DNA from 3 places in the Marinomonas dokdonensis genome. Region 1 is predicted to be linked to each of the others. Evidence: predicted binding sites of a transcription regulator. Region 1 holds the regulator's gene; each other region holds the start of a gene.
The links. The regulator sigma-54, encoded in region 1, starts transcription at its own class of promoters, with help from an activator protein. The targets are predictions, from matches to a motif close to TGGCACNNNNNTTGCTNT.
Positions count from the first base shown of each region.

Region 2: the regulator sigma-54 is predicted to act here: its motif matches at 1,558-1,575, upstream of flgB (flagellar basal body rod protein FlgB).
Region 3: the regulator sigma-54 is predicted to act here: its motif matches at 3,186-3,203, upstream of hmpA (NO-inducible flavohemoprotein).

Region 1 is NZ_JBRAND010000004.1:52,412-57,128, forward strand. Features, by position in the region: gene mgtE (magnesium transporter) at 1-98, opposite strand, end outside; gene ACUM5Y_RS10995 (HPr family phosphocarrier protein) at 103-372, opposite strand; gene ACUM5Y_RS11000 (PTS sugar transporter subunit IIA) at 382-831, opposite strand; gene ACUM5Y_RS11005 (RNA polymerase factor sigma-54) at 851-2,335, opposite strand; gene lptB (LPS export ABC transporter ATP-binding protein) at 2,412-3,137, opposite strand; gene lptA (lipopolysaccharide transport periplasmic protein LptA) at 3,148-3,648, opposite strand; gene lptC (LPS export ABC transporter periplasmic protein LptC) at 3,626-4,207, opposite strand; gene ACUM5Y_RS11025 (calcium/sodium antiporter) at 4,213-4,717, opposite strand, start outside.
Region 2 is NZ_JBRAND010000001.1:614,594-619,310, forward strand. Features, by position in the region: gene ACUM5Y_RS02900 (flagellar hook assembly protein FlgD) at 1-671, opposite strand, end outside; gene flgC (flagellar basal body rod protein FlgC) at 679-1,128, opposite strand; gene flgB (flagellar basal body rod protein FlgB) at 1,134-1,523, opposite strand; gene ACUM5Y_RS02915 (CheR family methyltransferase) at 1,725-2,546, opposite strand; gene ACUM5Y_RS02920 (chemotaxis protein CheV) at 2,616-3,545, opposite strand; gene flgA (flagellar basal body P-ring formation chaperone FlgA) at 3,700-4,392, shown strand; gene flgM (flagellar biosynthesis anti-sigma factor FlgM) at 4,505-4,717, shown strand, end outside.
Region 3 is NZ_JBRAND010000003.1:205,752-210,468, forward strand. Features, by position in the region: gene aroE (shikimate dehydrogenase) at 1-767, shown strand, start outside; gene ACUM5Y_RS08705 (GNAT family N-acetyltransferase) at 772-1,920, shown strand; gene hmpA (NO-inducible flavohemoprotein) at 1,917-3,107, opposite strand; gene norR (nitric oxide reductase transcriptional regulator NorR) at 3,342-4,717, shown strand, end outside.

The DNA.
Region 1 (4,717 bases):
AGGGCCCCGTTCAGAAGGTAACGTATTTGCATGGTGGCACCGGACTCAAGAGAGTCCGAAACCGTTTGCAGATGAGTTAACATGGATTGCTCAGACATGAGTCTACTCGTCTTCGTCAAAACGATTATTGATTAATTCAATAACGCTTTTTAAGGCTTCAGCTTCGTCTTCACCGTTGGTCTTAATCTTGATCTGAGTGCCCTTACTGGCCGCTAGCATCATCATGGCCATAATGCTTTTGCCGTCTACATTGCGGCCATCTTTTTCAATCGTGATGTCGCATGAAAATCTAGACGTTGTTTCAATAAGCTTGCCGGCGGCACGAGCATGCAAGCCTAACTTATTTATAATGGTAACTGTCTCTTCAAGCATGGCTGTTCCTTATAATAAAGAGTGGAACGTGTTGAACAATTCTTCGTCAGTCTTCGCCGCTCTAAGTTTGTCTAGGGTTTCTGAAGATTGCGCCATTTCGGCAATTTTCGCCAGCGTTGATAAATGCTGGTCACATTCATGTGGCGGTACAATTAAGGCAAAAATCAAATCCACAGGCTTTCTATCGATGGAGTCAAAATCAATCGCTTCGTTGAGGGACAAGACGACAACTGCCGTATGGTTAGCTGACTCAAGACGACAATGAGGAATGGCGATACCGTTACCAACCCCTGTACTGCCTAGTTTTTCACGCCCTAAAAGAGCATCGTAAACAGCGCTGTTTTCACAGTGTAAGCGGTCCGAAACAATGCTGGCTAGGTTCTCTAAAACTCTTTTTTTACTCACTATGTCTTGTTTGGCAAAACACAACTCAGTTTTTAGTAGTGATTTCAATGGCATGATAAAGGTCACATCCGTCTTAAATCAGTCGTTTTCGTTCATTGGAAGGAGGGATGTTCATCGCCTCTCGGTATTTGGCGACAGTCCTTCGCGCTACTTGAATGCCTTGGTCCGCTAGCGTTGTCGCCAGCTTATTGTCACTCAGTGGTTTCTTAGGTGGCTCTTCCGCCACCAATTTCTTGATCATGGCTCGGATGGCGGTTGAAGAGCACTCACCACCTGAGGCTGTATTTACATGGCTGGAGAAAAAGTATTTAAGCTCAAAAATACCTTTTGGCGTGTGCATGTATTTCTGCGTTGTCACACGGGAAATGGTTGATTCATGCATGCCGACTTCTTCTGCAACATCATGCAATACCATAGGTTTCATGGCTTCTTCGCCAAGCTCAAAAAAGTCAATTTGGCGGTTTACAATACAGCTGGCTACTTTTAACAAAGTTTCATTACGGCTTTGTAAACTTTTTATGAACCATTTTGCTTCTTGCAAAGAGGTCTTAATGTAGGTGGCATCTTCCGTGTTGACGGCTGTGCTCGCCATGGCTGAATAAGTTTCATTGATTTTGACGGGTGGCAGGGCGTCGTTATTGAGCTCCACTTGCCAAACATCATTCACCTTTTTCACCGAAACATCAGGAATAACATAATCGGTATCGCCATGATCAATAACAGAGCCAGGTCTTGGATTAAGCTGTTGAATTAAATCAATGACCTCTTTTAAAGCGGCTTCCTTGAGCTTGGTTTTACGGATTAACTGCGTAAAGTCGCGGTTGCCTAATAGAGGTAAGTAATTATCAATTAGATTGTGAGTATTTTTATAAAGAGGGTGATTCTGGAAAGCTTCCAGTTGTACTAATAAACAGTCTCTTAAATCAATTGAACACACACCAACCGGATCAAAGCGCTGAAGTCTGTGCTGCACGGCAATGACTTCATCAAACTCTAGGTCCTCAAGCTCTTGGCTTAGAGATTGCCAAATGTCGTCCGGTGTAATGCTCAGATAACCATCAGATTTAACACATTCAATAATGGCGTAAGCGATTTCAATGTCCCGGTCAGACATGTGGGTTAGATTAAGCTGCCAAATGAGATGGTCTTGAATGCTTTCATCAGGAGCATTGCGGCTTTCAAAATCTGTGTCGCCACCTTCGTAGCCACTCTGTTCGCCTATTGATGCCGAGTTCTGATAGGTGTCATCCCAATTACTATCAATAGACAGCTCTTCAGGAATGCTATCCGTCCATTCAGATTCAATGCGAGCTTCTTCAGCTTCGATAACAGGGTTTTCTGATTCGGTTTTTTTATCCGTTTTTTCTTCGCTGCTTGTTGTAGTTTGGACGATAGGGCTTTCATCGTCGTCAATTTCAAGCAGGGGATTGGATTCAAGAAATTCATGGATCTCTTGCTTCAAATCTAAAGTAGAGAGTTGCAACAGGCGTATGGCTTGTTGTAACTGAGGTGTCATGGTCAGTTGTTGACCGATTTTAAGCTGTAAAGACTGCTTCATAAAGCAACTCTTTCTAAATAGGTGAATTGGAACGAGTTATGCATACTACTCTCTTTGAACAATAATGATAAGGGGGTTATAGGCGGAAATCGTCGCCTAGATATACCTTTTTCACCTGTTCATTATTGATAACGGTTTCCGCGTCGCCAGAAGCAATGATATGACCATTGCCGACTATGTAGGCTTTATCACAGATGTCTAGGGTTTCTCGTACGTTATGGTCGGTGATTAAAACACCTATGCCACTGTCTTGCAGATGCTTGATGATGAGCTTGATGTCGCCCACCGAAATCGGGTCTACACCCGCGAAAGGTTCATCTAATAAAATGAACTTTGGATTCATTGCCAGAGCGCGAGCAATTTCTACGCGGCGTCTTTCGCCACCGGAAAGGGCCATGCCGAGGTTCTTGCGAATGTGAGTAACATGAAACTCTTCAAGCAAACTTTCAAGCTTTTCTGCTTGCTGAGCTTTGTTTAGCTCCTTGCGAGTCTCCAAAATAGCGGAAATATTGTCTTCTACAGACATTTTACGAAAGATGGAGGCTTCTTGGGGTAAGTAGCCAATGCCTTTTTGTGCACGGGTATGCATGGCATTACTGGTGATGTCTTGACCATCAATAAAAATACCGCCAGCATCATTGCTCACCATGCCCACAATCATGTAGAAGCAAGTGGTTTTGCCTGCGCCATTAGGGCCTAATAAACCGACGGCTTGACCAGATTCAACAGATAAAGAAACATCTTTCACCACTTGGCGCTTTTTATAGCTCTTGGCGAGATGTTTTGCTTCTAGAAGTGCCATGTCATTCTCTTTATTCTTCTGTTTGAGGTTGTAATGTCATAGTGACGCGACCAGTGCCTTTTTTGCTGGCTTCAAAGGCGCCAGTGTTCACCATATACAAGATATAATCGGCAGAAACCTTGTTGTCGGTTTGATTCAGGTAGCCATCTCCAGTGATCTCCAGTCGGCCTAGAGTCGTTGAGTAATGAATTTGGTTGCCTTGGCTAATCACCATGTTGCCTTCGAGATCAATCTGCTGGCTGAATTTGGCAGGCTTACCCTTAGCTTCAAGCTTATTAAATTGCTGTGTTGCTAAATCAGTATTGATTTTTAGGTAGTCCGCTTCAATTTGGATTGAACCTTGAGTAATAAACACATTGCCTGTGTAAATGGCTTCCCCAGTTTGCTGATCAAAAGAGGCTTCATCCGCCTGTATGTCAAGAGGTTGGCGGGTATCATCAGGAAGGGCTAATGTTTGCTGGCTGATAGCAGCAGCCATGAACATGGAGCTAATTTTTAGGAGTAGGTTCATAGTGTCCTCTTACGGAACGCGTCATAACAACTTTTTCCGAGTTGATATAGGCAATGATTGTTTCTGCTGTGGTCGTGCCTTGTGTGGAATACAGCTTTGCATGACCGTAGCTGGTTAAAGACTCGTCTTCGTCCAAATAATGAATCGTATCTGATGACAAAGTAATGTCGGCAGAGTTTATATGTTTTTTTGTGGCATTGGCGTTTTCAGTTAATAATATATCACGACTTCCATCTTCAATTGAGCCTTTGTCTGCTTGGGCATTCCATGATCCCAATTCTGCTTGGCGCTCTACATAGGGATGCTGAAGCAGCGTTTTCTTATCTTTAACATAATGAAGGGTTTGTTCAGCGTTTAAGGTCTCAATCAATTTTCCATTGGCATCAAATTCTTTAATTCTAACTTTCGTTATAAAGTAGTCTGGGGATGTGCTGAGTGATTCGCTTGTTACAAGGTTGCCTACCCGGCCAGTATTTACGCCCCAAAATACCGCGGCTATAGCTATGACAACTATAGCCAGCATTAGGTATTTAATGGCGGTACGTTCGATGGTTTTCATCTGAGTTAGTTGCCCACTGTCATCATAAATAAATAGACACCATATGACGCCAGCAGAGGGATACCGATCCAGCGTGGAATGCTCTTGTTTTTACGTCCATTGAATATGAATACCGCAGCGGCAAGTGCACATGTCAGGCCAAGAACCCAAAGGTAATCCCGGTTCAATATATTGTCATCAATTATGCCAGGTGCAATAAGAGCTGGCAGTGGTAATACCGTCGCCAGGTTGAATATATTTGATCCAAGGATGTTACCAATGGCAATGTCATGATGGCCTTTTTTGACGCTGCTTACTGACGCTGCCAGCTCAGGCAGGCTGGTACCAATGGCGACTATGGTTAAACCAATAATCAGTTCGCTGATACCCAAAGCCGTTGCAATGCCTATAGCGCCCCAAACCAATAGCTTGGAGCTGCCAATTAATACCGCAAGACCAATAAATGCAATGACGACGGACTTGAATACAGGGCTGCCGTCATCTTCAGGCAGTTCACTGGCCAGTTCTTCT
Region 2 (4,717 bases), on a different contig from region 1:
ATCTTGCCGTGATTTTCCACGTTTAAAACCGTGCCATTTTCACCATTAATGGTGACGCCTTGAATGCGAGTAGGTAGCTGCGTCGTCATTGCCGACACTTCACCTTTCTCATTCATTGATGAAGCGGCAAAACGGTATTCACCAGACGGCAAAATATTTCCCTCATCATCTTGTCTGTTCCATTTATACTCCGCCCCAGTGAGTTCGGCGGTTCTTACCAACTGATTGTCAGCATCATAAATCTTCAATGTCGCGGACCGTGAGCCTTCAGGAATAACGGTTTTTAATAACACCTCATCCTGAGCATCAGTCACAGCAGTCTTGCTGCCATCCATCATGACTGACTTACCTACTAATGTTGAAGCGCTTAACGCTTGATTAGAGGTGAGTGCCGAGGCCATATTTTCTAACTGATCAGAAATGCTGGTGAGTTTCTCTAATGAGCTAAACTGAGACATTTGCGCCACCATATCATTGGTGTCTTGAGGCGCAGTCGGATCCTGCCCTTTAAGCTGTTCAATATAGAGCTTTAGGAACACATTCTGATCAGCAAGGCCTGCTTCAGTGACCGCTTCCGCTGGTTTTTCGATACCAGCCTTAGCCTTAGCACCTTCTGTGCCGTACTGAGCGATTAAGCCATTTAAAGGATTACTATCGGATATATTTGCCATACATCACCTATACCTGACCAAGCGTTAACATTTTTTGCATCATGCTTTTGGCCGAGTTCATAATTTCCACGTTAGTTTGGAAGGATCTTGAAGCAGACATCATGTCAGCCATCTCTTCCATTGGGTTTACATTTGGGTAAAACACATAACCTTCTTCGTTTGCCATAGGGTGATCTGGTTCATATCTAGGTTGTAACGGCGCATCGGACTCCACAATGGCATCCACTTTCACCCCAACCCCAGCACCACTCTCGTCTATGGTGGCATTCGACCAACCATAATTTTTCATATTGTCATTCATCATCTGTGAAAACACAGGCTTACGTGCTCGATAGGTTTGATCTGCAGAGCTTGCCACGCTGTCCACGTTTGCCATATTACTCGCCACAGTATTCAGTCGGACTGTCTGGGCGCTCATAGCTGAGCCTGAAATAGCAAAAATATTACTTAAAGACATAAAAATTAATTCCCTGTCAGCGCTTTTTTCATGCCGCTAATTTTGCGATCGAGAAACATAAAGCTGGTATCAAACTGTAACGAGTTTTCTGCAAATTCAGCTTGTTCGCGCTGCATATCCACAGTGTTACCATCCAAAGATGGCTGATTAGGATTACGATAAAAAAGCCCGCTTTCTGTTGCGCTAGAGCCGCCAGACAAATGGTTCTGACTGGTTGCCGACAACTTCAATTTCGCTTGCTCATTCGCCAACATGCCGTCAAAAGAGATATCTCTTGCCTTGTAATTAGGCGTATCGGCATTGGCGATATTATTTGCAAGTATGGCAGCACGAGCACTTCTAAAACCCAACATTTTATCGTGTCCTGCAAATGCCTTATCGAACGAAATTGCCATCCTAACCTCATGTATTAATTCACTTCACATACATAAAGCAATAATGATGCCAAATAAAAAACACAACGAAATCAACACCTTAATGTTTCACTTTTTCCTGATCGGCAAAAAGCGGCAATAGCGAATAGCTTAAAGTGGGGATTTTTTAGACAAAAAAAGCCCGCTTATTTGCATAAGCGGGCCTACAAACAAGAGTTCTAATTACAAAGCTTTCGCTTTATAAACAATTCCAGGGTGACACTGGACAATTTCAAAGTAAACTGACAGACCACTCAAAGCCTCCGCGCCACCAAGAAACAAATATCCTCCGGGCTTTAAGCAAGCGTGCATGCGTTTAATAATATCCATTTTCAAATCAGCTGAGAAATAGATCAGCACATTACGACAAAAGATAATATCAAATTTACCCAAGGCACTAAAAGAGTCGATTAAGTTTAAGTGTTTAAAGCTCACACGCTTACTGATCTGAGGGCGAATTTTCCAAGTTTTATCATCAATTTTATCGAAGTATTTATTTTGAAGATCTAACCCCAACCCCCGAGCAATGGCTAAACTATCGTATTCCCCTTGCTTAGCGTGAGCTAAGATATTGGTGCATATATCCGTTGCAACAATTTCACAGCGACTGCTATGAGTTTTGGACTCCTCGACCACCATACTAATGGAGTATGGTTCTTGACCCGTCGAAGAAGCAGCCGACCAGATTCTTAAAGGGACGTTAGCGTGCTCAGGCAGCAACTTATTTTTGAGTATTTCAAAAGGGTGGGAGTCCCTAAACCACAAAGTTTCGTTAGTCGTCATGGCGTTTATGACTTCTTCTTTGAGCTTAGGGTTACGGCCCGCTTCAAGCACTTCAACTAAGCGCTCAATTTTATCAAACTTCTCTCGCTCTAAAATGCGGCCTAGTCGGCTTGCCACTAAGTATTGTTTGTTATCACTTAGCGAAATGCCACATACTTTTTGCAAGTAATCTCGAAATTTAACATAACCATTAGGTGTAATAGCATTGGCACTACTGAGCATTAACACTCCATATTTCAGGCTCAATTTTCAGCATTGAGCTCTAACAGTTATTCAACAAAGTCGAATCAATTACTCACTTTGCACTTGAACAGTTTCGATCGCCAGTCTTGCCAGTTCATCTGGCTGAAACTTAGCAAGGAAACCATCCGCTCCTACCTTTTTAACCATCGCTTCATTGAAGACACCACTTAGAGAGGTATGCAACAAGATAAATAGATCTTGTAAGCGACTATCATTACGAATCGCTGTGGTTAGTGTATAACCATCCATTTCTGGCATTTCGATATCAGAAATGACCATAGAAAACTCTTTAGTAACATCTGCGCCATCAGCAACCATACCTTGCAGGAACTCAAGAGCCTCTCGACCGTCACACAGCACTGTCGTAGCAAAGCCAACTTGCTCCATACAGCGTTTAATCTGTTTCCGCGCCACGGAAGAGTCATCTACGATTAGGATATGATGTTGCTTGGCATTTTCCTGCACATCATCGGTGACAATACCATCTGAAATAGCCTGACGAGTCGGAGCCACTTCGGAAAGAATCTGCTCCACATCGATAATTTCGACCATTTCTTTGTCAACCTGACAAACCGCTGTTAAGTAGTTGTCATTGGACAAGCCTTTTGGCGGTGGCTGAATATCACTCCAGTTCATGTTTACAATACGCTCAACTCCGCGTACTAAGAAACCCTGTATACGACGGTTATACTCAGTAATAATAACGAAGCATTGGCTAATATTTTCAATTGGGCTAGCACCCGTAGCAAGACCAAGATCAAGAATCGGAATCGTACCACCACGGATATGAGCAACCCCTCGAACGACAGGGCTACTGTGAGGCATGGTGGTCAATTTAGGACATTGGAGAACTTCTTTCACTTTAAAAACGTTAATGCCGTAGATTTGCTTACCGTTTAAACGAAACAGCAACAATTCCAGGCGATTTTCTCCAACCAGCTGAGTGCGTTGATTTACACTATCTAAAACGCCAGCCATACATGCCTCCAACAAATCTTAAGTAAACAGCAAAAAGGGGAACTACCCAGTGTTAAAAGATAATGCCCAATGATAGAGTGATTTTTATAAATTTACTAATATCTTATCCCCTATCTGATATTAAATACACAACTAGAGATAAAGAGTATTCATTATGGGAGTAGCAAGGCTAACAATAGCCTTCATTTGTTTACAAATCGGTGGACTTTTTGCCGCTTCAATTGAAGAACAGTTAAACCGCTTCATTAATGAAGTCGAAATTCCACGCTTGGCCGAAATTTACCCCAATGCCAGCATCAAAATTGCGCTCAACAATTTAGCTTCCCTTAACTACCTTCCAACCTGTCAAGATGAAACAGTGAGCATCAGCAACCAAAGAGAAGGTGCAGCGAAACGTACTAACTATGTCATAAGTTGTTCAAACCCAGTTTGGAAGTCCTATGTTCCTGCCACCCAATCAATCCTAGTGTCCGCAATAAGAACCAGTGCACCAATTAAGCGAGGGGACACCATCAACCAGTCCAACACCAGTATTGGCGAAGTGGATCTGGTTGACCTTCGTGGACAATACTTTACCGCTGAGCGCCCACCTTATGGTTTAGTTGCGTCTCGAAACATACGAACGAACACTTTTATTACGAGCACCAATACGAAACAACCCTTATTGATCAAAAAAGGCGATCAAGTGTTAATCGTCGCAAGAAGCGGCAGCATTCAAGTCAAAATGAATGGTATAGCGTTAGAAAGTGGCGTCGTAGAACAACAAATCCGTGTCAAAAATGCCAGTTCAGGGCGAATTATTTACGGTAAAGTTGTATCTAGTGGCGAGGTTCTTGTAAACTATTAAGCAGCTTTACATCATCTAGATTGGCAAAATTATTTTTAGCTAAATATTTCTAAAGTTTTAATTAACTTAGCCGATAGTGTTGTTAGATAAAACAAATTAAGGCGGAAACATAATGGCAATACACTTAACAGGGTTATCTACCCAAAATAGTGTCGGCAAGAATGAGCGCACTTCGAAAGAAGGTGCGTCAGGCACGTCTGTAGAAAGTAATGTCCGCAGCAATGAGAAAATGGCGGAAGATACAGTACGCCTAAGCGGTGCTGCGCAAACACTACAAAGCCAAGAAGCAAAGATCAGTAGCCTTCCAGATGTTGATATGGAAAAA
Region 3 (4,717 bases), on a different contig from region 1:
ACAGTAAATCGCCATTTATTCATGGGCATTTTGCTAAGCAAACTCATCAAGAACTTGAGTATTCCACTTTGTTAGGGGATGAAACCCATTTTGAAGAACAGGTAAGAGACTTCTTCGCCAAGGGTGGTAAGGGGATGAATGTCACCATGCCATTTAAAGAAAGAGCCTATGCCATGTGTCAGGTGCTCAGTAAGCGTGCCCAACAAGCTGGTGCAGTGAACACTCTGATGATGGGACGCAACGGTGATTTATTTGGTGATACCACAGACGGTGTTGGCATGGTGCGTGATATTACCGTGAACCATGGTCAAGAACTGAAGGGCAAGCGTATTTTGATTTTAGGTGCAGGTGGTGCCGTGCGCGGTGTCTTGGATCCTTTGCTGGCCCAGTCCCCTGAGTCGATCACCATTGCCAATCGTACGGTCAGTAAAGCACAAGCTTTGGCTGAGCAGTTCTCCTGCCTTGCCTCTTCCTATGAAGACCTTGATGGGGTATTCGATATCATCATTAATGGTTCCTCAGCCAGCTTATCTGGCGACTTACCGCCACTAAAAGACTCCTTAGTAAATGGTAAGAGTTGGTGTTATGACATGATGTATGCCAAAGAACGCACTGTTTTCCTTGAGTGGGTTTATGAGCGCGGGGCACAAGGGGCAGACGGTTTGGGTATGCTGGTGGGGCAAGCGGCAGAGTCTTTTTATCTATGGCGTCAGGTGCGTCCAGATACCAGTGAATTGATCTCTCAAATGCGCGCTTCGATGGGCTAAATAGATGAAAGCCCAGTGGTTTAGCTCGGTCACACAAATTGGCGAAGACAGATGGCAAGCCGCCATAGGTGATACCAGCTACCCCTTTGCCAAGTTTGCTTTTCATCAAGCACTAGAGGATAGCCATTGTATTGGTGAGAATACTGGCTGGTACCCAGAATATCTTTTGCTGATGGCCGATGATGACTCCCCTTTAGCTGTCGTCCCCAGCTATTTGAAAACTCACTCCCAAGGTGAGTTTGTCTTTGATCATGCTTGGGCCGAGGCTTACCATCGCTATGGTATGCGCTATTTCCCCAAACGCATTTGGGCGGTGCCTTTTTCGCCAGTGACTGGGCCTCGAATTTTTTCCCATCTAGAGTCGGCTGACATTGATGCTCTGTACCCTGTGGTGGCTCAATTAATGACAGAGACAGGACAGCAAAGAGAGCTTTCTAGTTGGCATTTACTGTTTTGCCCTGCACCACAATCCAGTTTGCTTCGTTCTGAAGATGACTTAATGGAGCGTATTTCCTGTCAGTTCCATTGGTTTAATCGGGATTATAAAAGCATGGAGGACTACTTTAGTCATTTCTCCAGCCGCAAACGCAAAGCAGCTCGTAAGGAGCGACAAAAAGTACAGCAACAAGGTATACACCTCACCCGTCGTCTAGGTTCTGAGCTTACTGAAGATGACATAGAGCTGTTTTATCAGTGTTATCAGTCAACCTATGCAAAACGTGGTCAACAAGGTTATCTAAGCCGTGAATTCTTTGCCCAACTGGCCCAGACCATGGGTGATAGCGTGCTCTTAGTGCAGGCGTATCGAGGAGAACAAGCGATTGCCGCTTCATGGTGCTTCTTTGATGAGCGCTCTTTGTATGGGCGTTACTGGGGCTGTATCGAAGAGGTGGATTGTTTGCACTTTGAAGCCTGTTATTACCAAGGAATCGAGTTCTGTTTAGAGCGTGGCTTACAGCACTTTGATCCGGGTACCCAAGGGGAACATAAAATTGCGCGAGGCTTTGAGCCGGTGTTTAGCTACAGTATTCACCATATTGCGCATCCAGGCTTTGCGGAAGCGATTGATCATTACTGCCAAGAAGAAGCCCAAGCTGTGCGTGAGTATCACCAAGACACTCACGCACTTTTGCCGTTTAAACAAGATAATTAAATGTCTTGGTGTGGGCCAAACAGCTCATAATGAATACGATCAGACGATACACCTAGTGATGCCAGCTGCTGTTTTGCAAACATCATGAAATTTACAGGTCCACATAAGTAAAAATCACCATCTTCAATAGGCAGGTCATTTTTGGTTGGCTCTAGTGCCATCTTACCTTCATAGACACCTTCTTCTGCTTTATCTGGCTTTTCATACCAAGTGTGTACACTCAAAGGTAAAGACCCTTTTAGGCTATTCACATGGTCTTTAAAGGAATGTTGGTGTGAGCTGGCACAAGCATGTAAATAGCTAATAGGCTGTGAGTAACCCTGTTGGTTCAAGGTGTCCAACATGGACTGCATTGGCGTTAAACCAACACCACCAGAAATGAGAGCCACTGGTTTTTGTTTGTCTTGGAAGATGAAGTCGCCCGCTGGTGGCATTAATTCCACTTCATCATCTACGTTAAGGTGGTCGTGTAGATAGTGAGACATGACACCGGCAAGATCACCCTCGCCATCACGTTTCACACTGATGCGGTATGTTTTACCATTTGGTGCGGTAGATAAAGAATATTGGCGAATTTCATCGTATTCATTGCCTTGAGGGTGAACTTTAACGCCTAGGTATTGACCTGGAAGATAGTCAATGACATTGCCTCCATCGACAGGGGCAAAAACAAAACTAGTGACCAGTTCTGACTCTGGAATTTTAGAAATGACTTTGAAGCGACGGAAGTCTTTCCAGCCACCTGCTTGTGCAGCGCGCTCCTCATAAAGATCGTTTTCTATTTTGATGAAAATATCGGCCAGTTGCTTATAAGCCGCTCCCCAAGCTTCTTCTACCTCTGGTGTAAAAGCGTCAGGTGCGAGTTCTCGAAGCGTTTCGATTAAATGATGACCGACAACATCGTATTGAGCTGGGTTGATGTTAAAGCTAGTGTGCTTATGAGCAATACGCATAACCGCGCTGGTGAGTACGTCTAAGTTATCAATATGTGTTGCGTAGGCCGCAATGGCATTAAACAAGGCAGCCGGCTGGCGTCCTGTGTTTTGGTGTGTCATGTTGAACACATCTTGTAGCTCAGGATGGTGAGTAAATAGACGATTGTAGAAATGTTCTGTAATCGCTGTTCCAGCGGATGCCAATAGTGGAATGGTCGCTTTTACCGTGTCTATATGTTGTTGAGATAGCATGATGTCTCCTTAATGAATAAGCCCTTAGTTAATAAGCTCTCAATGAATAAACACTTAATGTGTTTGCTATCTCTATTATTTGCTAAGTTCGTGCCAAATAAAAATAGTCAATAAAAACATAAGGTTATGGTTTTTGATTTATTTATAGAGTCAATGTGACCTATCTAAATAAAATATTTATGATACCTTTGAGTCAATAAGACTTAAATTTGATTGCCATAATGGATTTCTTTTATGAATAAGGTTTCAAGTAACGCCCTACTTAGCTTTGCACTTGATCTTGCGGGCTCTGTTGCTCATTCCAGTCGTTTTGAAGAATTGGTGTATGCAATACGCTCTATCATTGATTGCGATGCGGTTGTATTACTTGTAAACCATAATGACGTGCTGACACCGATTGCTCAGCGGGGCTTATCTGATGATCTGATGGGAAGACGCTTTAGCATTGAAGAGCATCCTAGACTGAAAGTGATTTGCGAGAGCAATTACCCTGTCCGTTTTCCTGCTGATTCTACATTACCAGATCCATACGATGGCATGGTCATTGGCCATGACGATCATCTACGGGTGCATTCTTGTATGGGGGTACCTTTGTATTTAGAAGGCAAATTGATCGGTGTGGTGACCCTAGACAGTATTACTCCTGGTGTATTTGATGACATTAATGCAAGAGCGTTGGAGATCATTGGCGCCATGTCCGCTATGACCTTGAATACAGCTATGTTGATGGAGCAATTGGAAGATAAAACATGGCAAGCTCAACAGGAATTGCAAGCCATCAATGAACAAGGCCAAGTGAAAGATGGCAGTGAGATGATCGGTCAGAGTGATCTGATGAAAGCGCTAGAGCAAGCCATTAAGCTGGTGGCACCTTCTGACTTTGCGATCTTGATTGAAGGGGAAACAGGCGTTGGTAAGGAGCTTGTCGCCCGTATGCTTCATCAAACATCCCTACGATCTGCCTCTCCTATGGTGTATGTGAATTGCGCGGCCATTCCTCATCATTTAATTGAAAGTGAACTATTTGGGCATGTGAAAGGAGCGTTTACCGGTGCAGACCGTGATCGCCAAGGTAAGTTCTTGCTTGCAGATGGAGGTACCTTGTTCCTCGATGAAATCGGTGAGTTACCATTAGAGGTACAGGGCACCTTACTAAGAGCCATTCAAAACCAAGAGATCCAAGCGGTTGGTAAAGATCAAGTTCGTAAAATCGACGTGAGAATTATCGCCGCCACCAACCGTCATTTAGAAACCGAAGTGTCAGAACAACGTTTTCGTGCTGACCTTTTCCATCGCCTCAGTGTGTTTCCTATTCAGGTTCCGGCCTTGCGGCATCGACAAGGAGACATTCCTCTATTAGCCGGTTTCTTCGCTGAACGATTCCGCCGTAAATTAGGCTTACAACAACTTACTTTATCCAGCTCTGCCATAGGGTTATTAGAAACGTATCATTGGCCTGGAAATGTACGCGAACTGGAACATGTTATCTCTCGTGCGGCTTTATTTGCCAAGGCAGATATCCCATCTGGGATTACTGTTATCTCTAAAAATCATCTAAAAGGGTTACAGATAGATAGAGGTGAAAAAGAAGGGATGCAAAACACAGTAAT